DNA from 3 places in the Hominibacterium faecale genome. Region 1 is predicted to be linked to each of the others. Evidence: riboswitches for the same ligand, from Rfam matches in the RefSeq annotation. Region 1 holds a riboswitch; each other region holds the start of a gene.
The links. Region 1 has a riboswitch for FMN ahead of LG211_RS09765 (MFS transporter). Riboswitches for the same ligand answer to the same signal wherever they lie in the genome.
Positions count from the first base shown of each region.

Region 2: linked by a shared signal. The riboswitch ahead of LG211_RS14535 (ECF transporter S component) and the one ahead of LG211_RS09765 (MFS transporter) in region 1 are both predicted to bind FMN.
Region 3: linked by a shared signal. The riboswitch ahead of ribD (bifunctional diaminohydroxyphosphoribosylaminopyrimidine deaminase/5-amino-6-(5-phosphoribosylamino)uracil reductase RibD) and the one ahead of LG211_RS09765 (MFS transporter) in region 1 are both predicted to bind FMN.

Region 1 covers NZ_JAJAGH010000007.1:12,356-19,829, forward strand. Annotated here, with positions in the region: gene LG211_RS09750 (3-hydroxyacyl-CoA dehydrogenase family protein) at 1-875, shown strand, start outside; gene LG211_RS09755 (3-hydroxyacyl-CoA dehydrogenase NAD-binding domain-containing protein) at 884-1,828, shown strand; gene LG211_RS09760 (Rcat domain-containing protein) at 1,899-2,321, opposite strand; gene LG211_RS09765 (MFS transporter) at 2,392-3,588, opposite strand; FMN riboswitch at 3,681-3,788, opposite strand; gene LG211_RS09770 (Uma2 family endonuclease) at 3,936-4,703, opposite strand; gene LG211_RS09775 (GNAT family N-acetyltransferase) at 4,774-5,526, opposite strand; gene LG211_RS20235 (GyrI-like domain-containing protein) at 5,526-6,467, opposite strand; gene LG211_RS09790 (helix-turn-helix transcriptional regulator) at 6,523-7,437, opposite strand.
Region 2 covers NZ_JAJAGH010000010.1:20,413-27,886, reverse strand. Annotated here, with positions in the region: gene LG211_RS14545 (RNA polymerase sigma factor) at 1-254, shown strand, start outside; gene LG211_RS14540 (zf-HC2 domain-containing protein) at 247-990, shown strand; FMN riboswitch at 1,065-1,194, shown strand; gene LG211_RS14535 (ECF transporter S component) at 1,299-1,871, shown strand; tRNA gene LG211_RS14530 (tRNA-Pro) at 2,001-2,077, shown strand; gene LG211_RS14525 (APC family permease) at 2,253-3,839, opposite strand; gene LG211_RS14520 (saccharopine dehydrogenase family protein) at 3,858-5,162, opposite strand; gene LG211_RS14515 (AraC family transcriptional regulator) at 5,401-6,813, opposite strand; gene tsaE (tRNA (adenosine(37)-N6)-threonylcarbamoyltransferase complex ATPase subunit type 1 TsaE) at 6,901-7,326, shown strand; gene tsaB (tRNA (adenosine(37)-N6)-threonylcarbamoyltransferase complex dimerization subunit type 1 TsaB) at 7,314-7,474, shown strand, end outside.
Region 3 covers NZ_JAJAGH010000009.1:152,787-160,260, forward strand. Annotated here, with positions in the region: gene LG211_RS13820 (riboflavin synthase) at 11-646, opposite strand; gene ribD (bifunctional diaminohydroxyphosphoribosylaminopyrimidine deaminase/5-amino-6-(5-phosphoribosylamino)uracil reductase RibD) at 651-1,733, opposite strand; FMN riboswitch at 1,947-2,062, opposite strand; gene phoU (phosphate signaling complex protein PhoU) at 2,616-3,269, opposite strand; gene pstB (phosphate ABC transporter ATP-binding protein PstB) at 3,281-4,045, opposite strand; gene pstA (phosphate ABC transporter permease PstA) at 4,049-4,873, opposite strand; gene pstC (phosphate ABC transporter permease subunit PstC) at 4,870-5,760, opposite strand; gene LG211_RS13850 (phosphate ABC transporter substrate-binding protein) at 5,774-6,637, opposite strand; gene LG211_RS13855 (hypothetical protein) at 6,856-7,474, shown strand, end outside.

The DNA.
Region 1 (7,474 bases):
TCGTCGGTTCCGGAACCCAAGGCTCCATGCTTGCATTTCGCAGCGCCGCCTTTGGAAGAAAGGTTTGTCTTTATGATTTATCGGAAGAACAGCTCTCAAATGCAATGGCAAAGATCAAGGGCTGGTTTGGAGACTGGGTGGATGAAGAACGGCTGTCGCCGGACATGGCTGCCACAGCTTTCAGCAGTATGCGCACAACTTCCAATCTCGAGGAAGCGCTCAGGGACTGCGACATTATCATAGAAAACGTCCCAGAAGTTTTGTCCTTAAAGCAGAAGGTATGGAAGGAACTGGACCAGGCCGCACCTGCCGCAACGCTCCTGACCACCAACAGCTCCTCTCTCAAAGCGTCTGATATCGGCTCCTTTGTCGCCCGCAAGGACAAGACCTTTAATATCAATTTTATGACGCCTACCACGGATGATCTGGTGGAAGTTATGTGGAATGACAATACTTCCGAAGAAACCAGGGAAGCGGCCATTGCTTTTCTCACCGCCCAGGAGAATGTTCCCATCATTACCAAGAAGGAGATCAAAGGCTTTTCCCTCAACCGGGTCTGGAGGGCCATCAAAAAAGAGAGCCTGAAGCTTTGGTCTGAAGGATATATCACACCTGAAGATTTTGACAGGGCCTGGATGCTGGAATGGGGCACGCCCCACGGACCTTTCGGCCTCATGGATAAGGTGGGACTTGACATCGTGGAACAGATCGAGCTAACATATTATGACGAAAGTAAAGATCCCGACGATCTGCCGCCCCGCGCTCTCCGTGAGATGATCGAGCAGGGAAGGCTCGGCGAAAAGACAGGCAGAGGATTTTATGAATATCCGGATCCGGCATACAGCCGTCCCGGATGGTTAAAAGGAACAAAATGAGGTGAAGTATGAAGAAAAAAACATTTAAAAAGGTGGCTGTCATCGGCTGCGGATTTATCGGCTACAGCTGGGGTGTGGTATTTGCCAGAAATGGCTTGGAAACTTATATGTACAACCGCAAATCCCCTACTCTGGACAGCGTAAAAGAACGAATGGGCCAAGCGCTGAAATTCCTTGCAGATGAAGGTATGATCGAAGAACGGGAGATTGAAGAATCCCTCAATCGGATCCACACCACCGATTCGCTGGAAGAGGCAGTCGCTTCCGCAGACTATATTCAGGAATGCATGTGGGAGGACCTTCCCTTAAAGCAGGATATCTTTGTCAAACTGACCGAGCTGGCCCCTGCCGATGTGGCCATCGGTTCCAGCTGTTCGGGCCTGAAAATATCCGACATCGCCGCCAATGTGAAAAACCACAAAGAGCGGTGCATCGTCGCCCATCCCACCAATCCGCCTCACCTGATTCCTTTTATGGAAATCTCCGGCGATGCGGCTTCTCAGGAGATCAAAGATCAGGTCTTTGCTTTCATGGAGTCCATCGGCCAAAAGCCGATTCAATGTAAAGAAGTTTACGGTTATGTGCTCAACCGCATCCAGCTGTCCCTGATTCAGGAAGCTTTATATCTGGTAAAAGAAGATATCTGCAATGTGGAAGCTGTTGAACGTGCTCTGACGGACGGCTTGGGCCTGCGGTGGGCGTTCACCGGTCCTTATGGGGTGGAAGAATTGAATTCGGCCAATTTGCGGGAAGGTCTGGAAAAGTATAAAGACTATATGATCCATTTCTTTACCGAAGAGCAGGAGAAAGTCTGCGATTACGATCAAGCGTTCATCGACAAGTGCGTCTCCGGCTTTACTCCGATTATGGAAGGAAAGAGCCACGAAGAGTACCTCAAGTGGCGCGACCAGATGGTAACCAGAACCAGACTGCTGAAAGAGAAAAGCAAATAGACAGCTGTAGTCATCATGCGGGCTGTCCGGCGCCCTTGAACAAGGATTGCCGGCAGCCCGCAGAGTTTTCTCACCGTTCCCGCTCATACTGTGCCTTGCACAAAACCTTTTTGCAGGATGGACACTGAGCGACCAGTTTCACATTGATTCCCCGGTTGCTGCCCAGTTCCAGCCCGTTTCCACAGTGGGGGCAGCGCCAGATGGATTGAATGATGATTTTGGGAATCAACATCATAATAATTACCAAAAGCAGCATGAGAAGCGTGATTGGCACCGACCTCTCAGATGCTGCCGCGGCAGCGATAAACGCTCCGCACATGACGGTCACTCCTATGAGATTGACCGTTTTTACTTTGCAGAACAAATTCCAGTATTCCCGTTCCTGCTCCTGGTTTAAGCTCCGCATTCCTTTCACAAACGCTTTCACCGTCAAAACGATCACTACGCAGGACAGTAGACTGGAAAAGAGAAGAACGAATATCTGCTGATTCATAATGGATGCACCTGCCTTTCATTGTTTGTTTACAAAATATATTACGCAAGAAGCATGCCATCCAGTGAATTCAGCAGGCCCTTTCCTCAGATTTGGATGATCCCGGCTTTCGGGCATATTTTCCCGCCACCGGCAGAATACACGCAGCAATAACTAGAGCCAGCAGTCCTGCCACCAGGAACAATTTGCTGCCGGCAACTGCCGACACCAGCAGCGCAGACAGGAACTGTCCCAAAAACATGGCCATGGTGCAGAAGCTGATGTTGGTACCTTTCTTTTCCGGCGTGCTTTTGTTCACTACCAGACTATTGAACAACGGTGTGGAAAAACCGAATCCCATTCCGGCAAAAAAGACGGCGATCCAAAGCACGACAGCTGTCCCCGAAAGGAAATACAAAAGGAAGGCGATTCCGTAAAAGCAGAACGCTGCAAACAGGCATCCTTTGGGCTGAAAGCGGCTGACAATTTTAGGCATGAATCCGGCTGCCAGTACGGCTACCAGGTCCAAAGCGGCCAGATAATAGCCTGTAAAGGAGGGACTGTAACCCAGGTTTGTCTGCAAATGGATAGGCAGCGAGACCATGGCCGTAAAAAACATCAGCATGCCGAGAAAAGCAATCAAAAGCACCAGTCCCAGAGGAACGCCCTGCTTTTCCCAAGCGCCTGCTTCTTCCTGGGCATCGCTGTCTGCTGCCGCCTGGCCGCCTTTGGGAATAAAGAGCAGCAGCATGAGCAGGGCCAGAAAACCCAAGCCATAAATGAAAAACGGGCTGCGCCAGGAAACGTCCGCCAGAACGCCGCTGATGCTGAGAAAGATCACGCCGCCGAACTCCATGGACATACCTTGCATGGCAATCATCTTCAGCTGTTTTTCCCCCTGGAAAAAGGCGGCGATCAGCGCTACGCTGGCGTTCATGATCGCTGCCGTAGCCGCGCCCAGAAGAAAGCGGTCGATGAAAATGGCAAGAGCGGTGGGCATAAAAGCGCCGCCTACACCAAAGAGGCCGTAAAATAAAAGCCCCATCAACGCCACCCAATAAGGTCCTATTTTATCGATCAGCTTACCAAAAACAATGGCCGTGGCCACTACTCCCAGAGCAGGTGCTGTAACCAGCCAGGACGCATAATTTCCCAGGCCGTAGACGCTGCCCAATTCCGGCAGAGCCGGTGTAATGGCGTTTCCGACCATTACCGTCAGGCTGCTGATAAGCATGATGGCTGCGATTCCCGGGATTCCTACTTTTCTTTGTAATGATTCTTGTGTCATAAAATCCTCCTTACACAACAAAAAAAGACATCTCTTCGATGCCTTCTCTTATAATTCTTCGATATTTGAGTACTAAAAGAAAGCATCTTTTCTGCTTTCTTCTCTCATCCAGACTTTACTGTCGGCTTCGGGATTTAACCGAATTGGCTTGCGCTCGCGGGCTGTACCGCCGGTAGAGATCACTCTTCTAGAAGAAATCCAATCCTAGTTTTAATTTCGTCCTTATCATAGCAAATAGGGTTTGCACTTGTCAATATGATTTTTAATCGCAGCCGTGCCACGCTGCCCGAAGCCGCCAATACCAACGGTATATTCACCATACTTGCGATGGGATAAGCAGAAGACGATTACACTTCCTCCCTTGCCCACGTTGCGATTCTCTGAAAATGCAGTACCAGTTTTCCATCATAAAGCTTCACAGGAATATCGGCATCAATGGGATAAATAATCGGCAAATTCTCATCCTGGAAAAAGTAAACCATGATCCTTCCCTGGTACGGGTCTACGATCCAGTATTCCCGCACGCCCGCGCTTTCATATTTAGAAAGCTTGGTGATATAATCCCGCCGCTTGGTCCCCGGGGAAACAACCTCCAGTACAAAGTCCGGCGCGCCCATAATGTTTCGCCTTACGATCTTGTCACGGTCGCACACAATTACCACATCCGGCTGGATCATGGTCTTTCCATCATTATCCAGCTGCACATCCACCGGTGAAATGAACGGTATGCAGTCTCCGTCTTCATCAAGGATAAAGTTGGAAATCTGCCGATACAGTTCTCCCGCCATCAGCTGGTGAAAGGTCGTCGGCGCAGCCATGTCATAAAAATATCCGTCGATCAGTTCCACCCGCTGATCCTCCGGCAGCGCCCGGTAATCATCGACCGTATACTCGCCCGGCTTTCGATTCACCTGATACGCAACAGAGGATTCCATCACCACCATCTGTTCCTTAAAGACACGTTCTAAAGCCTGGAGCGTATCATATCTGGGGTTTTTCGTTTCCCCGCCGAAGATTTTCTGTACCGTACCAAGGGGAACACCCGATAATTCTGCAATCTGCGCGTACGTATATCCCCGCTCCTTCTTTTTCTCAATCATTTCCTGGATTCTCATATGGCTCCTCCTCATACCCTTTTACTAAATGCATTATACCATATAATATCCATAATTTCACCGTTTTTTATTAAAAATCGGTTAAAAGCTTTTCAAATTTCTTTTCCGACAAAATTTCATTCGTAACAAAAACTCCATCGTGGAACATGCTGTAGGTCGTAAAAGGAGCGGGCGCATTCTGTGCCTGCTGCCGATCCTGGATTTTAATCAGCTTGAAAGGAACTCCCGCAGCATCTGCCTGCTGGGCAATCAGCGGCGCGTATTTTTCCGTATGAGGGCATTGATTGGTATAATAAAGCACCCAGCCCTTTTCCTCAATTCTCCCGTCCTTGGCGCAATCCCGAAATCTGGGAGCCTCACCGCCCTCTTCAAAGGGCAGGTAAAGCAGTTCAAAATACGGCTCAGCCTTGTCCGCCACTTGAAATCCCTTGTATTTCAAATACTTGGGGTCGGATAAAAAGGGCATTTTCTTCTTGGATGAAAGGGCGCACAATCCTTTCATTCCTTTTTTTCGGCTGTCCTCTATGCACTGTTCCAAAAGCTGGTCGCCATAGCCCTGCCCTTTATATTTCCCCGACACCCACAGGCAATCGATGTACATATATCCATCGCCGGTGATTGGTACCCAGGCATATTCCAGCGGCAGGTATTCGATAAAAACCTTTCCCCTCACATCCAGTTTATTGAAAACCAGCCCTTCCTCAATACGGTCCTTCAGCCAGGCCTTCTTGGAGGAAACACAGTTCTCCCCTTTTTTGTCAGAAATCGCACAACAAATGTGCTCTTGTTCCAAATTGTCCAGTGTCAGTGTTTTAAATTCCATTATACATTCCTCCTGATTGGATGACGGATCACAGTTTTCAGATTCTTTGCCGCCGCCTTTCTAGGGTCGGAAAGATAAATTTCATGATGCCAGCGTTCATGGGAAATATCGGATGCATAGCCGGAGTCTTCGATGAACTGTTCCAGTTTCTCGATGGTTGCCGGCTCATCATCATAGGAACCCTTGTGCATCACCTGGGCGCACAGACCTTCCTCCCAGATGGTATAGCGGGCCGCTGACAAATCCAGCTGCGGCTTCTTTTTCGCCAGCGCCGCTTTTGCCTCTTCAAAGACGTCCTCCGTAACAAACTCCGGCTGCCGGATCATGGAGGTCCATTGAAATTCATCCTTGTTTCCAATCGCTTTTCCGTCAAAGTATCCCTTGTCCAGCCACCACAAGCCTTCCAGCGGCGGCACCACATATTCAAAGTAGCCCTCCGGCGCATTGCCGCCCATTTTGCTCATCTTGATGGAATAAGAGAGCCCGTAAAGGATTTCGATCGCGTTCTTGTACTCCGCGCTGGTATTGGGATCCCCCTTGCCGTCCACCATGATAAAGATCATCTCTGGCACCTGTATAACGGCAGGCTTTGTTTTCGGCATATATAAATCTTTGTATTCTTTTTTGTAATCCAGTTTTTTCGGCTTGTCCGGCAGTTCCCCGCAGGTTTTTAACGTCAATTCGGTCAGAAATTCCCGATCATCCAGATCTTCGATCAGATAAGCCCGGGCGCCCTCATGGGGCTCAGCGATCACTGGGTCGGGCATCAGCGCTTCCCCTGCTTTGGTCATTTTTACATAAAGCTGATCATCCTCCACAGAGGCAAAAAACTTACCATCGCAATAGAGTCCGTATTCACCGAACATCTTCTTATATGTGATGGTTCCTGCTCCTGCCAGCTGTTCGCAGACATATTCGACATAATCCAAATTCGAAGCCATTTTTCTATTTCTCCTTTATCCTGTTTACCCCATCTTATCATGATAAACATGACATCTATATGTCATCATTCCGATATTGGCAGGCCATTTTCTCAAGGAGCAGGCCCAGTTCCTCCCGCAGGTAATCCGGTTTTCGCAGCTGTGCCTGGCCGCTGAAGCTGAGAAGCCAGCTGAATAGATTCTCCCGATCCGCAAATCCAAATCGGAATAGCAGGTTGCCGTCGTCTGTCCGTATAAAGCTCTCCGGCCCAAACTCTTCTATCAGCCTCCATTTGGCGGAAGGGTCAAAGAGGACCTCTACATCGATTTTGGGCGGATACGCTTCTTCTGGCGCTACCTGATAAGGCGGCCTCTCCCTGGGTTCAAACTGCTTTTCCGATCCCTTTGGACTGAGCATGCGATTTAGCTTGAAAAGCCGGAAGTCCTGGCGTTTGAGGCAGTAGCCCCATACATACCAGGAAGTCCATTGGAATACCAGCAGATAAGGTTCAATTTCCCGTCGGCTCTCTCCCTTTGCCGAATAGTAGGTGAAGGTGATTAGCCTGTGTTCCTCAATCGCCTTTTGAATCAGCTCGATTTTGGGCGCAAGGGAGGATTTGTAGTAGGAGGATAGATCGATGACAATATTTCCGTCCGCCGAGCAGACGTTGTTTCCGGCCGAAAGCTTATCCATCAGCTGTTGATAACGGTTGGTTCCTGAAATGCTGTCCAGGCTGCGCAGGCCAGTAAGAATGGACTGCATTTCTTTAGATGTGAGCAGCGTCCGATCCACCTTATATCCTTCCATGATGGAGATGCCGCCGTTTTTTCCCTGGGAAGTCGTCACCGGAATCCCCGCTTTGCAGAGCGCCTCAATATCCCGATTGATGGTCCTGCGGGACACCTCGAATTTATCCGCCAGATACGGTGCTGTCACCCGATCCTGCTGCAGCAGGATCGATAGAATTCCGATCAGCCGGTCGATTTTCATCGCTGCCTTCCTTTCTGTTCAATCAGTAAGCGGGCCC
Region 2 (7,474 bases), on a different contig from region 1:
TGGATCTGGAGCAGCCGGACCGAACGGATACAGAGGCGGATTTTATTAAAAAAGAAAGCGCCCTGCAAATTTATCAAATCCTTCATCATATGGAGGAGCCGTACAAAGAGGTCTTTTCTGTCCGGACCTTTGGCGAACTGCCGTTTAAAGAAATTGGGCAAATTTTCGGCAAAAGTGAAGGCTGGGCCCGAGTGATTTATTATCGGGCCAAAGTGAAGATTCAGGAAAGGTTGGAGGAGGAACAGCATGAATAGATTGGAATGCAAAACAGTAAGAGATTTGCTGCCGCTGTATATGGACGGTATCTGCAGTGAGGAGAGCCAAAAGCTTGTGGATGAGCATCTGGCGCAATGCAGTGATTGTAAAAAAATATTCGAACAAATGAACATGCCGGTCGAGGCTCCCATCACTGCTGATGAAGGGAAAAGCGCTTTACAGAGAATAAAAAAGAAAATCCGAAAAAAGTATGTGATCCTGGCTGTTATTACAGCGCTTTTGGCAGGCCTTTGGACGGGGCTATCGATCTTTATGCAGCTGGTGGAAACGCCCATGTCCTATGAAGAGGTAAAGGTTTCGGTGGTGCAGGATAAAAAAACACCTACTAAGCATAACTTGACTTTTAGCGGACCGTCATACGAAGGTCTCTATGGGGAAGCCGAGCTGGTGGCGGAAAATGAACAGTATGAATATTTGGCGGAGGTTATTCACTGTACCAGCTCTATGTGGAGCAGGACCTTTAAAAGAAAACCCATGAAAAATGAGGTGACCATGACCTTTTCTTCTGATCCGGAGGACAGTGTGGACGGCGTTACACAATTTGAGGATGGGAGGGAACAGAAAATGAGAACCGTGGCCGCATATTATCAGGCCACCCCCGGTTCGCCCCGTTATCTACTATGGGTATCCGATGATTTTAAGGATCGGGTCTATCGGCAAATCGATGAATGGAATGCGGTGGCCGGAGAAAGAATTGTAAAGGCGGATCAATAGGGGGATTAAAACGCATTTTACAACAAAAATTTGACAACGCCCCGATTTCCCACTATAATATTATCGTAAAAACAAATCTGTTTCAGGGCGAGGCGAAATTCCTCACCGGTGGTAATGAGCATGAGCTACGAGTCCACGAGCCTTTTTGGCCGAACGGGTCAGATCCCCGTACCGACGGTATAGTCCGGATGAAAGAAACACGGATACGGTTCTTGTATTTAGTGACTTTGCCCTGGAATTTATTCCAGGGTTTTTTAGTGACCTGACAGATTCCTGAACTTATTCATAGAAAATGGAGGAATCAAAAAATGAGCGAGGCAAAAATGGGAGAGAACTTAAATCAAAGCGGACACAGACAGTCCAACTCAGTGAAATTGGCCAAGATGGGCATGCTGGTAGCCATATCGGTTGTATTGGTATATTTTATACATATCCCAATGTTTACGGCGTTTTACGAATATGACCCGGCGGATATTCCAATTCTGATCGGAACCTTTGCTTTCGGACCTTGGGCGGGGCTCCTTCTGACAGTGGTGACTTCTGTCATTCAGGGACTTACGGTCAGTTCAGCCAGCGGGGTTTATGGAATTCTGATGCACGTGATCGCCACAGGAGCATTTGTTCTGGTAGCAGGGTTTATCTACAGAGGCGAAAAGACTAGAAAAAAGGCGATCATTGCACTTCTTTGCGGAGTCCTGGCCATGGTAGTGATAATGGTCCCGGCCAACATTCTGATTACACCGTATTTTATGGGCGCACCAAGATCAGCAGTCGTGGCCATGATTCCGGTTATTATCGCCTTCAATTTTACAAAGGCAGGGATCAATGCAGTGCTGACCTTCTTCCTTTATAAGAGAATATCCAAATTCCTGCACAAATAGAGATTCATGTAATTGTCCATATAAGAAGATACCCGGCGGATTATAAAATTCTGCCGGGTATTTTTAAATTGGTGGTTGTCAATCCGATTTTATGTGGTAAAATAGAAGAGAATCTAAAATTCGCAGCGGCTGGGTGTGGCGCAGTTTGGTAGCGCGCGTGGATGGGGTCCACGAGGCCGCAGGTTCAATTCCTGTCACTCAGACCAGTAAGACAAGTTTCAACTAAGAGAAAAGTTGGAACTTGTCTTTTTCTTTTATAACGCAGGAAATATCGATGCAATCGATATTGACGGAGTTTCAAAGAAAGTACCTTGCAAAGTGTCGGCCCTTGCGGCCGACATGTGTGAATAGGGAGCTGTGCTCCCGTCATTCACACTTTTTTTATGCCGATGCCATGATCAAATCAATTAAACCGAATTTGAGACAGCCGACTGCCACCAGCAGAATCAGCATCCAGGTGCAGATATTAAGAATCATCATTCGCTCCATGGACCGGGCCGCAAGCTTGCTGCGGTACCGATGCTTTTTCCACTGGAAGGCTGCGTACAGAGGAACCAGCCATGCCCAAAGCTTGGTGTGTATGGTCAGCTCGGCACAATAGCCTTCCCCGTCCCTTCCGCCATACATCTCTTTAAACAGATAGTAAGTGATTGGACCGGATAAAAGGGCAACAATCCCGATAATCACAGCTCCGAGCCCATTGGTACAGAGGGCGATGATGCAAATTGCAATCGGAAACAGTGCAATGACAAAGAATAATTTCTTGCCTACCGGAATCCGGTATTCGCCGTGTAAATCTGGCTTTTTAAAGCGTATATACACGGCACTGCCAAAGACCAGCAGCAGGCAGAACATATAAAGGAAAACATCCATAACAATCAGGACATCGAAGGAGCCAATCATCGCCAACAGCAGAGTGGCTGCGGTTACAACGCAGATCGCCACATACGGCGTTCCATTCTTTTTATCCACTTTCATAAAAAATCTGGGGAATAGCCTGTCTTCCGCCATAACAAAAGGCGCTCTGCTGGAGGATGCCACATAATCGTTGTAAATCGCAAGGTTGGCAAACACCGCGCCTATGACAAAGATAATCATCAGCGGCTTTCCGCCGATCATGCCTCCAATCTCCACATAGGAAAGCCCTTCTTCCGCGCTCCACTGGGACCAGGTCCCTTCCGGCAGCCCAGCAATACCTGCTACCGTCGGCAGAATATAAGTCAATGCTACGAAAGGGATCGCCAGCATCAACCCTTTTGGAATCAGTTTGGACGCACCTTCGATCTCACCTCCCAGGGCGGAAATGGCCTCATAGCCGGAATACATCCACATGCCGACAACCAGCGCCAGGCCAAAGCTGCCCAACGCTCCGCTCTCCGTATTGAAAAAAGGGAGGCAGGGGTTTGTCTGCCAGTTTACAAACCCCATAATTGTCAGCAGCGCAAAGGGAACCAGGCTGATGATACCCAAAATAATGGTGCTGGCCCCCAGCATTTCCAAACCTTTTACATTAATATAGGTAAAAATAACGACCAATGCTACGATCAGCGCAATCCGGGCTAACGTCGACATCTCAATAAAGCTCTCTATGTAGCTGACTGCAAGGACCAGGTATACCGCGGTGTCGATAAATCCCATCAGCGTATACCACCAACCGCAGTTATATCCCCAAAAGTCTCCAAACGTTTCCCTTACCCACACATAGATCCCGCCTGCTTCCGGATAGGTGGAACTCATTTCCGCGCAGATTAATCCGTAGGGCAATCCCCAGAAAATGGCCAGCAGAACCAGCAGAAGAATTGCCATCCCCGGGCCTGCCTGGCCCACCATATCCTCGATTCCATAAGAGCCTCCTGCGATATAGCAATAGAGCAGAAAAAATACGGTGGACAGCTTTACAGCAGATTTTTTTAATGACGGGTTTTCATTCTCAAGCAGGACTTCCCCTGCTTGACTTGGAATATGCATAAAGGTTCCTCCTTGTGTTTATAGCGCTTCGAACAGTGCCTGCAAGTCTTTCTGATCTTTTTCCGCCTTATATTCCGATTCGTACTCAACAATACCAAATGGGAAATTGGCTTCCTGCATGATCTTCAGATATGGTACCGCGTCGAAACATTCCGGAGTCTGAACGCCTTTTCCGGTCCAGATGCCTCTGCCCACCAGCTCGATTCCGATGGAAGCGCCGAAGCCTGTCTGGGAAACGACCGCCTGTGTCCCGAAACGTTTCAAAGATTCCTGCTGGTCCGTACTCTGATACATAAAGATTTTTCTCTGTTTTCCGTCTTTGATTCCTTCGCACAAAATTCCTCCGCAAGTCTTTCCAAATACATGGTCGTCGATGCTGTCCGGCTGGGGCGCCACTTTTGCAACCAAATCTCTTGGTGAAATCAGCGTTCCATTCATTTCAACCGGCTCTGTGCTCCTCAGTCCCAGCGCGTTGACTGCCTTCAGAGCGCTTACCAGGTTGTCGTCCAGTCCGATTTTATAGGAAACGCGCTTCAGGCCCTTCTCCTTCAGCACTCTTGGCATGAATACGGTTTCTTCGTGCTCAATTTTATACAGCTTTACAGGGCCTACGCCATCAGGGAATTCAAAGACTTCTTCGCCTGCAAAGGGTTCATCACACACATAACCTTTATCATCATACCAAGTGATATTCGGATTCATACATTCATCCAGCACGGTCCATACGTTAAATCCAAACGCAACGTCATCCGCGCCGCCGTTGGGGTCTTCCATGTTGGCTCCATCTTTGATGTCGATCGTGTGCAGTTCATCAAAGAGGTGATCCGCCGCGAATCTGGCAAAGACGTCGATGGTACCAGGCTCGATTCCCAGACCAATGATAGCCAGCTGGCCTTTTTCTTCCCACTCCTTGTTTTTATTGAAGTTATAATCGGCCATGAACTCTTTAAAGCACTGCTTTCCTGTTCCATAGCACTTCGGTTCATCCTCTGGGACTGTCCATACGCCCATGTTGGAATAGTTGGCTCCGCCTTCCAGCGCCGCGTCAAAGATCGTATTTGTTAAAAACGGAAGCGCCGCATCCATTACAAAGTCAATCTTGTGTTTCTCAATTAAGGCTACCAGTTCTTGCTTGCTCTTTGCGTTTACCTTTTCCGGTACGAACCTCGGGTCACTGATCTCTTCTGCAATATCTCTCGCTTTTCCAAGATCATAATCCGCCATCACAACTTTTTCCAGCCAAGAGCCCTGTGGATCTCTTTCTTTCATAATCTTGATAATTGATTCACCAACACCGCCGCAGCCTACAACCATTAATTTCATTTTTTCTTCTTCCTTTCTGTCAGATCATTCAAATAATTCGTTTTCTTTATCTTAAGAGATTTGGCCCGGTTCATCAATTGCTCCAAATTCTATGTTTTTTACAAAATTTAGTCGGTTTTATCCTTGACCTTTTTTCTTTTTTCCGGGAAGAAAAAAACAAGGACGCCTTTTCGGTCGGCCTCCGAAAATACGTCCTTGTCAATTTTTAGTTTTTGTTTCGAAAAAACAGCTATGCAGCCTAATCGAACTTCAATGCCATTTTTATATTCTTCGGATCGATGTGCCCCTTTAACCGATCAATCAGGCCTTTTACCTCCACATCCTTTTCAAACTCACTGAAATAAATGCAGAATCTGCATCGGCTCAAGGCTTCTTTTCCTTCTTGATGCTGTATGGAAGAGGCAAAGCCTGTAATAATCTGTTCCCATTCCTCTGCGCTCCGCTCCTCAAATCGAATCTCAATGCAGAGGACATACGACATTTCTCTGACGATTCGAAAAATATTTTCTACAAACTCGGTATCATACGTTATTTTTCCATCTCTGAGCCCGGCCGCGTTTTTATCCAGCAGAGGCATATAGATTTCCCGTAGTCCCAGCGCTTGGTGGCTTTCTCGGATCATTTCTTTTTTTATTCTGCTGCCAGTGTACTTTCTCATCTGGTATTCATATTTTTCTTTCCAGTTATGGGACAAATCCGCGGAGTGGATCAAATAGGATTTTTCTTCATCCATGAAGGAATCAATGAGATCACGGCCAAAACTGCCCAAGAGCTGTGTTCCATCATATTCTTCAAAACATGCTCCCCGCTGCATATATTCCTGGTAAGCTTTTTTATGGGCTGACGGTGTGCGGTCATACCACTTTTTAAAACTCTTATAGATATATTTCGGATCGGAAAAACCGCAGTATAGAGAAATTTCATTAATGCTTTTTTCCGTAGTAAAGAGAAGCTTTTCCGCCATTTCACTTCTCCTGGAGTTGAGGTATTCAGTAAAATTCATATTAGTCATCTTCTTCCAAAATTGGGAGATATAAGTTTTGCCGATGAACTCCTTCTGCGCCAGCGCTTCCAGACTGACCTTCTCTTCATACCCCTCCTCAATTTCTTTCATAATCCTATGATATCTCTGGAGCTGGTCTTCCGCAATATCCCGTCCGTTATAATAATGAGCCATATCAAATTTATAGACAAGGAGCTCCATAATTTGCCTCATGTTTTCATTGATTTTGTCGATTTCCTTGTCGTTCTTTGCCGCTTCCACAATAACCATTACTAAAAGCTTTCTTAATTCGGGCACGTACTTCTCCTGCATGCTGTTGGTATTAAAGCTTTCACAGATAAAGTTCAAATATCGGATGTATGGCTGCTGATCCTCAAATTGCAGAAGATCAATATATAAAGATATAACCAAATTATCCCCGTTTCCATGGAGATAATGGATATCACCTTCATTGAGGACGACGTAATCTCCCTCTTGCAGCTGAAAGCGGTCATAGCTGGCCAAAACCTGCACCTGGCCTTTCAGTACAAAAATTACCTCTAGGCAATCATCGTGCCAATGAGGAGGATAATCGGTAATATTATAGGCGCGCACCGCGGTAGGCGTGTCTGGAATAAAGCTAATATCTTCTCTCTGAAGCATCATCATTTCCCCGTTCCTTTATATTCTTCTTCTATTTTAACATACATCTCAAGGAATTGAGTTTTCAATTTCCCTTTTCTTGTGGTAGAATAAATGGATATGAGAACAATAACCTTAAAAAACGAAGAAGAAACAAAAGAATTCGGGCTGCAGCTGGGGAGGGAAGCCCAAAAGGGCGATGTGATCGCGCTCATCGGCGATCTGGGCACTGGAAAGACGGCCCTCACCAAGTATATCGCAAAGGGCCTTGGCATTGAAGAAACCATTACCAGCCCAACCTTTACCATTGTACAGGAATATCACGACGGCAGGATGCCGCTGTATCATTTTGATGTGTACCGGATCGGAGACCCGGATGAAATGTTCGAGCTGGGATATGAAGAATATTTTTATGGAGACGGCGTATGCGTCATCGAATGGGCGGACGTGATCGAAGACTTGATTCCCCCGGAAGCAAAGACGATCTTTATCCAATATGGTAAAAATGAGGGAGAAAGGATATATCAATGTACATTTTAGCGTTGGAAACGACCGGAGCGCACGCATCGGCAGCGATTATCGACGAAGCGGATCATGTTATTTTGAAAAAATCAGAAGGCGTATTGAACCACCTGCAAAACCTGATGCCAATGGTTCAAGAGCTTCTTGCAGAAAATGGTTTGAAACT
Region 3 (7,474 bases), on a different contig from region 1:
TTTTATCCTCCTAAAATCCATTTTTCTGTAAAAACTCCAGATCAATGCTGCTCTTTGCCGGTTCTGCTGCGGCGGGCTGCATGAGTCTTTCGATATATTTTGCTATGAGATCAGTCTCCAGGTTAACCAAATCGCCTGTTTTTTTCTCCAGCAGGGTGGTTTCCGATCCCGTATGGGGAATAATGGAAACTTGAAACCCATGCTCCCAAAGACTGGCTACGGTTAAGCTGATGCCGTCAATGGTTATTGAACCTTTTTCCGCAATGTAGCGGAGCAGCTCTTTCCTGCACGAAACCGTAACCCATACGGCATTCCCTTCTTGCTCCAGGCGTGTTATCGTTCCGGTGTCGTCGATATGCCCGCTGACGATGTGTCCGCCAAAACGGCCGTCCGCAGCCATGGCCCGTTCCAGGTTGACCCTGCTGCCAGTTGACAACCCTCCCAGGTTGCTGCGGCGCAAGGTTTCCGCCATAACGTCCACGGAAAAGGAAGCCGCATCAAATCCGGTAACGGTCAGACAGACTCCGTTGACTGCGATGCTGTCCCCCAGATGGACGTCCTCCAGGACCTTCTTTGCCCGGATCCGCAGGCTTCCCTGCCGGCTCTCCATCAGACAGCCGATCTCCTCTATGATTCCTGTAAACATGTTCTCACCTCTTTGGTATGGCTTGAATCATCAAATCTTCGCCTATTTTTTCAAACTGGACGTTATCCAATGATATGGCTTCATCCATGCGGGCCAGGCCTTCACCTTCCACCGGCGTCGGCGCATCTTTTCCGCCGATTATTTTCGGTGCGATAAAGAAAATAACCCGATCCACGATACCGGCTTTCAATGCCGATTCATTGAGCCTGCCGCCCCCTTCCAGCAAGATGCTGTCGATTCCCCGCTTTCCCAGCTGCATCATCAAATCATCCAAATCCACCTGTCCGTCTCTGCTCTTGGTAAGCAATACTCGATCACCTAATCGTTTCTTTTTTTCCGGGTCGCAATCTGACGTGGCCGCCAGGATGTAATTATCATCTTGCAGGACCTTGGCTGAAAGGGGTATCTTCAAATGGCTGTCAACGATGATGCGTACCGGATCCCGGCCGCCTTCTTTGCGGCAGGTCAGCCTGGGATCGTCGGCAAGCACCGTCCCGATTCCTACCATGATTCCTGTGAGGCTATTACGCATCTCTTGCACCAGACTGCGGGATTCTTCGCCGCTGACCCATTTGGAATCTCCCGTTCGCGCCGCAATCTTGCCGTCCAGTGTCATGGCTGTTTTCATTACAACAAACGGTCTTTTCTCCATAATATATTTGAGAAAAATTTCGTTGAGGCTCCTGCACTCCTTCTCCAGAATACCGGATTCTACCTGGATTCCCGCATCCTCCATCATCTTGATTCCTTGTCCTGCCACCAGCGGATTGGGATCCTCCATGCCTATATAAACCTTTTTAACCTTCTTTTCAATGATGGCCCTGGCGCATGGCGGCGTCTTGCCGTAATGGGAGCACGGCTCCAGGGTTACGTACATTTCCGCGCCCTGAACGTCGTGGCCTGCCCTGGCCGCATCTTCAAAGGCATTGATCTCTGCGTGGTTCCCGCCGTATTTCTTATGCCAGCCTTCTCCGATGATCCGGCCGCCTTTTACGATTACGGCTCCCACCAGCGGGTTGGGCGAGGTCCTTCCTCTGCTCTGCTCCGCCAGGTTTAATGCATAACGCATATATTCTTCTTTTGTCATCTTCATCCCTCCCAAAAACACAGAAAACCCCGAAATCAAATTCGGAGTTTTGTTTTATAATCAGCATTCCTATCTTTTGCTGAATCCCGGCACGTTCTTTGATGCCGATTATCCTTTGCCGTACAGATTTTTACCAGTGCGTGCGGCACCGATTATCTTAAACAAAAACCCTGAGAAAATTTCTCAGGGTAAATTTACATAGCAAAAGAGCTCTTTCATCTTCTCTCATCCAGACTTTACTGTCGGCACCGGAATCTCACCGGTTCATGCGCTGGGCGCTCGCGGGCTGTACCGCCGGTATGGAATTTCACCAAACCCCGAAGACTTGTTATTCAATTCATTTTTTATTATAGACCTTCTGACCGTATTGTCAAGAAAAAAATTTTCTGTGCCGCCAGAAAGGGGGGGGCGATTCAACTCCGCACAGCCGGGCCGGCAGGCACCGGCCGCACATCGTTTTCATCACAATACACACATAAGCGCTGCCTCACATTTTCTGTATTTTTCGCCTCACGGCAGCACCAAATTTTTTTGGCGATCCATACTTCTAAAATAAGTATACCCCCCCCCCCCCAGCCATATTTTGTCAATGTTTTTTTACAAAAATCCAGGATTGAACAAATCGCAGGCTGGAAGGAAGGGCGCGGGGTTAATTGCAAACCAGTCATGCATAGAATAGATTTACCATTATAAAAACGCCGTATTTTTGTGTAAAATGGTGTAAAAGTTGTGCGTTGCAGAGAGCAAAATCAGTAAAAATCGGAACTCAAAGCAGATTTGGCAAAATTTACCCGCTGGAAACGTTAAAAAATACACTAATTTCATTCAATAATACAAAATTAGTGTAAGAGGATTGCCGCCGCGAATAAGTCAGCCTACATTCTATTCCATCGCATAAGCGCCTTCCAAGGAAAACACGGTCTCCTCGCAGATGTTTGTCGCATAATCAGCAATGCGCTCCAGATGGGCGGCAACAAAGGCAAACATAATGGAAAGACGGGCGTTTTTGGAATCAGTGGCTGCAATTCCGATCTGTTCTTCGTATACGTCGCGAAACAGCTCATCCACCTCTTCATCCGCTTTCCAAACCTTGCGGGCCAGCTTGAGATCCCGCTCCAGAAAGGCGCGAATAGCGTTTTTTACCATGCCTGCGGCCATCTCCGCCATCCTTGGCAAATCGATCAGTTCTTTGTAGTATTCCTCATTTTCCATACGGATCGCATACTTGGCCAGGTCCTCGCAGTGATCGCCGATCCGCTCCAGATCGGTTACCATCTTCATAATGGAGATACAGTAACGCAGATCGCCGGCCAAAGGCTGCTGGGTAGCCAGGAAAAGATAGCACATTTCGTTAATCTCATCATCCATATCATCGATCTTCTCATCGTTGTCAATAATGGCTCTGGCCAAATCCATATCTTTCTCTTTAATCGCTCTCAGCGAATCGACAATGGCCTGTTCGATTTCTTCGGTCATTTCTGTTACCTTATCGTTAATCGCAATTAGTTCCTGGTCCATTTTAGGTCTCGGTGTCATAAATTCCTCCTTTAACCGAATCTTCCGGTTATATATTCTTCTGTCTTTGAATTGGATGGGTTAGTAAAGATTTTTTCCGTATCATCAATTTCCATAATTTCACCCGTCAGGAAGAAGGCTGTCCGGTTGGAGATTCTAGCCGCCTGCTGCATGTTATGGGTGACGATGATAATCGAATACTTGGATGCCAGCTCCTGAATCAAAGCCTCGATCTTAGTTGTAGCCACCGGATCCAGCGCCGAGGTAGGTTCATCCATAAGGATCACCTCCGGTTCCACCGACAGGCATCTGGCGATACAAAGCCTTTGCTGCTGGCCGCCAGAAAGGCCGATCGCCGATTTGCCCAGCCGGTCCTTTACTTCTTCCCAAAGCCCTACCTCGCGCAGCGTACGTTCGACGATTTCGTCCAGCTTGCTCTTGTTTTTTTCTCCATGAATTTTGGGCCCGTAGGTAATGTTTTCATAAATGGTCTTGGGAAAAGGATTGGGTTTTTGAAACACCATCCCCGCCCGTTTTCGCAGATTAATCAGATCATAATCTTTATCGTAGATATCCTCGCCGTCAAAGAGGACGCTTCCTTCGATCCTGCATCCCTCCACCAGATCGTTCATTCGGTTCAAGGTTCGCAGGAAGGTGGACTTGCCGCATCCGGAGGGTCCAATCAATGCTGTGATATCCTTTTCGTATATATCAATATTAATTTTTTTCAGAGCCTGAAAGGTTCCATAATATAAATCCAGATCCTTTACTTGAAAGGTTTTTTCTTTATCCGTCATTTCTTACTCCTTCGCCAGCTTGCCGCTGATATAGCCTGCAAGTGTATTGATGATCAGTACCAGAATGATAAGCAGCGCCGCAGTGGCATACGTGTTTTTATCCGACAGCCCTTCGGAAGCCAGGGTGTATAAGTGAACCGCCATCGTTCTTGTGGAATCAAAAATCGATACGGGAAGCTTTAAGGATCCGCCCACTGTCAGCATAACAGCAGCAGTCTCTCCGATGGCTCTGCCGATGCCCAGGATCAAACCCGTCAAAACCCCCGACTTACAGCAGGGCAGCACAATTTTTTTGACCGTTTCCCATTTAGTGGCGCCCAGAGCCAGACTGCCTTCCCGGTAAGAGACCGGTACTGTTTTCAGCGATTCTTCCGTTGATCGGATCAGCGTGGGAAGAATCATCATGGATAAGGTCAGGCCGCCGGAAATAACCGACCAGCCCATTCCTAAAAATACAACGAAGAAAGCAAAGCCGAAGAGACCAAATATGACTGATGGTATTCCAGCCAAGACCTCTGTAAAGAATCTAATTATGTTTATGAGCCTTCCCTTCTTCGCGTATTCCGAAAAGTAGATCGCTGCCGCCACTCCAATGGGCGTAGCGATGATGACGGACACCAGAGTCACGTACAAAGTCCCGATGATAACGGGAAAGATTCCGCCCTCTTTGCCCATCCGTTTAGGAGAGTCCGTCAGGAACTCCAGCGATATACTTGGGATTCCTCTTATGAGGATAAATCCAATAATGAGGATCAAAACCCCCAGGGTTATGGCAGCTACCAGGCCTACCAGGCCGAAATAGCCTTTACTTTTTATCCGTTTGCTCATGCCGTCATACCCCCAAACTTTCTCATAATCGCCTGGGCGATGGAATTGAGTATTACAATAATTACAAAGAGAATGATACCGATGGCGAACAGCGCGCTCTGATGCTCCGGAGTGGCATACGACATCTCCATGGCGATTGTGCCTGTCAGCGTAGCGGCCGGATCCAGCGGGCTTCCCGGAATCTGCGCCATGTTTCCTGTAATCAGGAGCACGGCCATAGTCTCGCCGATTGCTCTTCCCATAGCCAAAATAATGGAGGAAAAAATACCTGATTTTGCCGCCGGAAGAATTACTTTGGTAATGGTTTCCCTTTTGTCCGCGCCCAGAGCCAGGGAAGCTTCCCGAAACTCGACCGGTACGGCGGATATGGAATTTTCCGAAATGCTGACAATGGTGGGAAGAATCATAATTGCTAGAATAATTGCTCCTGCGAGAACACTAAACCCGCTGCTGGCCGCTTCCGGGTTTACTTTCTGCACCAAAGGCAGAATATATTGCCGAATCGCAGGTACGATGACCGCCAATCCAAAGAATCCGTATACAACGGAGGGAATCCCGGCCAGCAGCTCAATGGCTGATTTAAACCATTTTGCCGGCCGCTTTTTCAGCATTTCCGCAAGAAACACGGCGCAGCCCAGGCCAGTTGGGATACCAATTATGAGAGCGCCCAGCGTAACGCCCAAGGTTCCTGCGATCAGCGGCAAAATACCATATTCGCCGTTTGTCGGCCTCCAGCTGTGGCCAAAGATAAAGTTGAACAGTCCGTAGTTCTTTAGTACCGGAATCCCTGAACTGAAGATAAAAATTGTGATAAGTGCAACGGCCAGGGTAGAGACCGCTGCACAAATCAGAATTACTTTTTCAATCGCTTTTTCTCTCGTCTTCATGATTAAACCTTTTTTAGTTTACAGGGATGAATCCGTTTTCCTCTACGATTTTCTGCCCTTCCGCGCCCTTGGCAAAGTCGATGAAGGCTTTGGCCGCATCGCTCATTTCGCTGTTTACAACATATACGAAGGGTCTCTGGATTTTGTAATCGCCGGACAATACATTATCAACCGTAGCTTCGGTACCTTCAACCTTAATTGTTTTTATACTATCATCCAGCGCACCTAAGGATACGTATCCGATGGAATCTGGGGTGCTGGCAACCGTTTTCTTGACAGCTCCTGTCGAAGGCTGAACCAGTGCATCCTTTGTGGTCTTGTCGGATTCCTTTCCTGCGTCATCCTTTTCAAGCACACCGGTAATTTCGGTAAAAGCGCCTCTTGTTCCAGAACCTTCTTCTCGGGATACGACGGTAATCGGTTTGTCGTCTCCGCCTACATCCTTCCAGTTGGTAATCTTTCCTGTATAGATATTCTTGATCTGTTCCAGCGTCAGGTCATCAGTTTTTACCTCCTTGTTGACCACCACTGCCACACCGTCTTTTGCGATTACCACTTCCTCTGCTACAGAAGCTTTTTCTTCATCTTTTACTTCTCTTGAAAGAGAACCAATATCGGCGATTTTTTCTTCGATGGATTTGATGCCCTGTCCTGAACCGCCGCCTTGTACCTCAACGGTTACATCTGGATTACTGTCCATATAAACTTCCGCCATTGCTTCTGAAAGGGGCTGAACGGAAGTGGATCCAGCAATTACCACACTTCCTTTATTGGCAGCAGCATCCTTTTCGTCTCCGCCGCTTCCGCATCCTGCCATTCCCAGTGATGCGATGAGTACAGTTGCAGCAAGCAAACCTGTCAATACTTTCTTTTTCATGATCTTCGTCCTTCTTTCTTTTTATTTTTTCTTTCATCTTTTCTTTTTCACAAGTTTAGTTTAACCGGCTTTTGTTAAACCTATTTTAAGAAAAGCGTTAGATTTGGGTTAATTATGTTAAATGGCTGTAAAAAATGAGATTGTTTTGAGGGATTTTGTTAAGAGCCGGATTATGGTATAATCAATCAACAAGATCCTGTATTTGAAAGGAGTTCATGATGAAAAAGAAATGTTTGTGCTTATTATCTGCGCTGCTGATCGTTTTTTCACTTGCCGCTTGCGGCAGCGATACAGAAACTGCTGACAAAGAAAAGAGCGATTTTGATTCTTTTATGACTGTGCAAAAGAACATGGAGCAGATAAAAGATGCGGAATTTAAGGTGAATATGGAAACGGCCATTCCCTCCAGGGACGGCGACTATAACATGACCGTGAGCGGGACCGCAAAGGAGATCAAAAAGGCCAAAGACGATATCCAGATGGAAATGAAGTATAAAATGAACATGGCCGGTACCGATATGAGCGGCACCATGTATATGAAGGATAAGGCTCTTTATACGGAATTCATGGGACAAAAAGTGAAAACGGATACATCCAATGAAATGGGTGCCATGATGAAGGTGGATACTGATGAATTGTTATCCATTACAGAGGAAATGATTTCAGATTTGAAGGTTAGCCGGGATGGAGAGGACACGGTCTATAACTTTACCATGGATCCGACGAAAGCCATGGACTATATGGCCAAAAACGTATCAGGGGCAGAAGGGATTACCGATGCAGACGGAAAGCTGACCTTTGACAAGGCGAACATATCCGTTACGGCTGACAAAAACG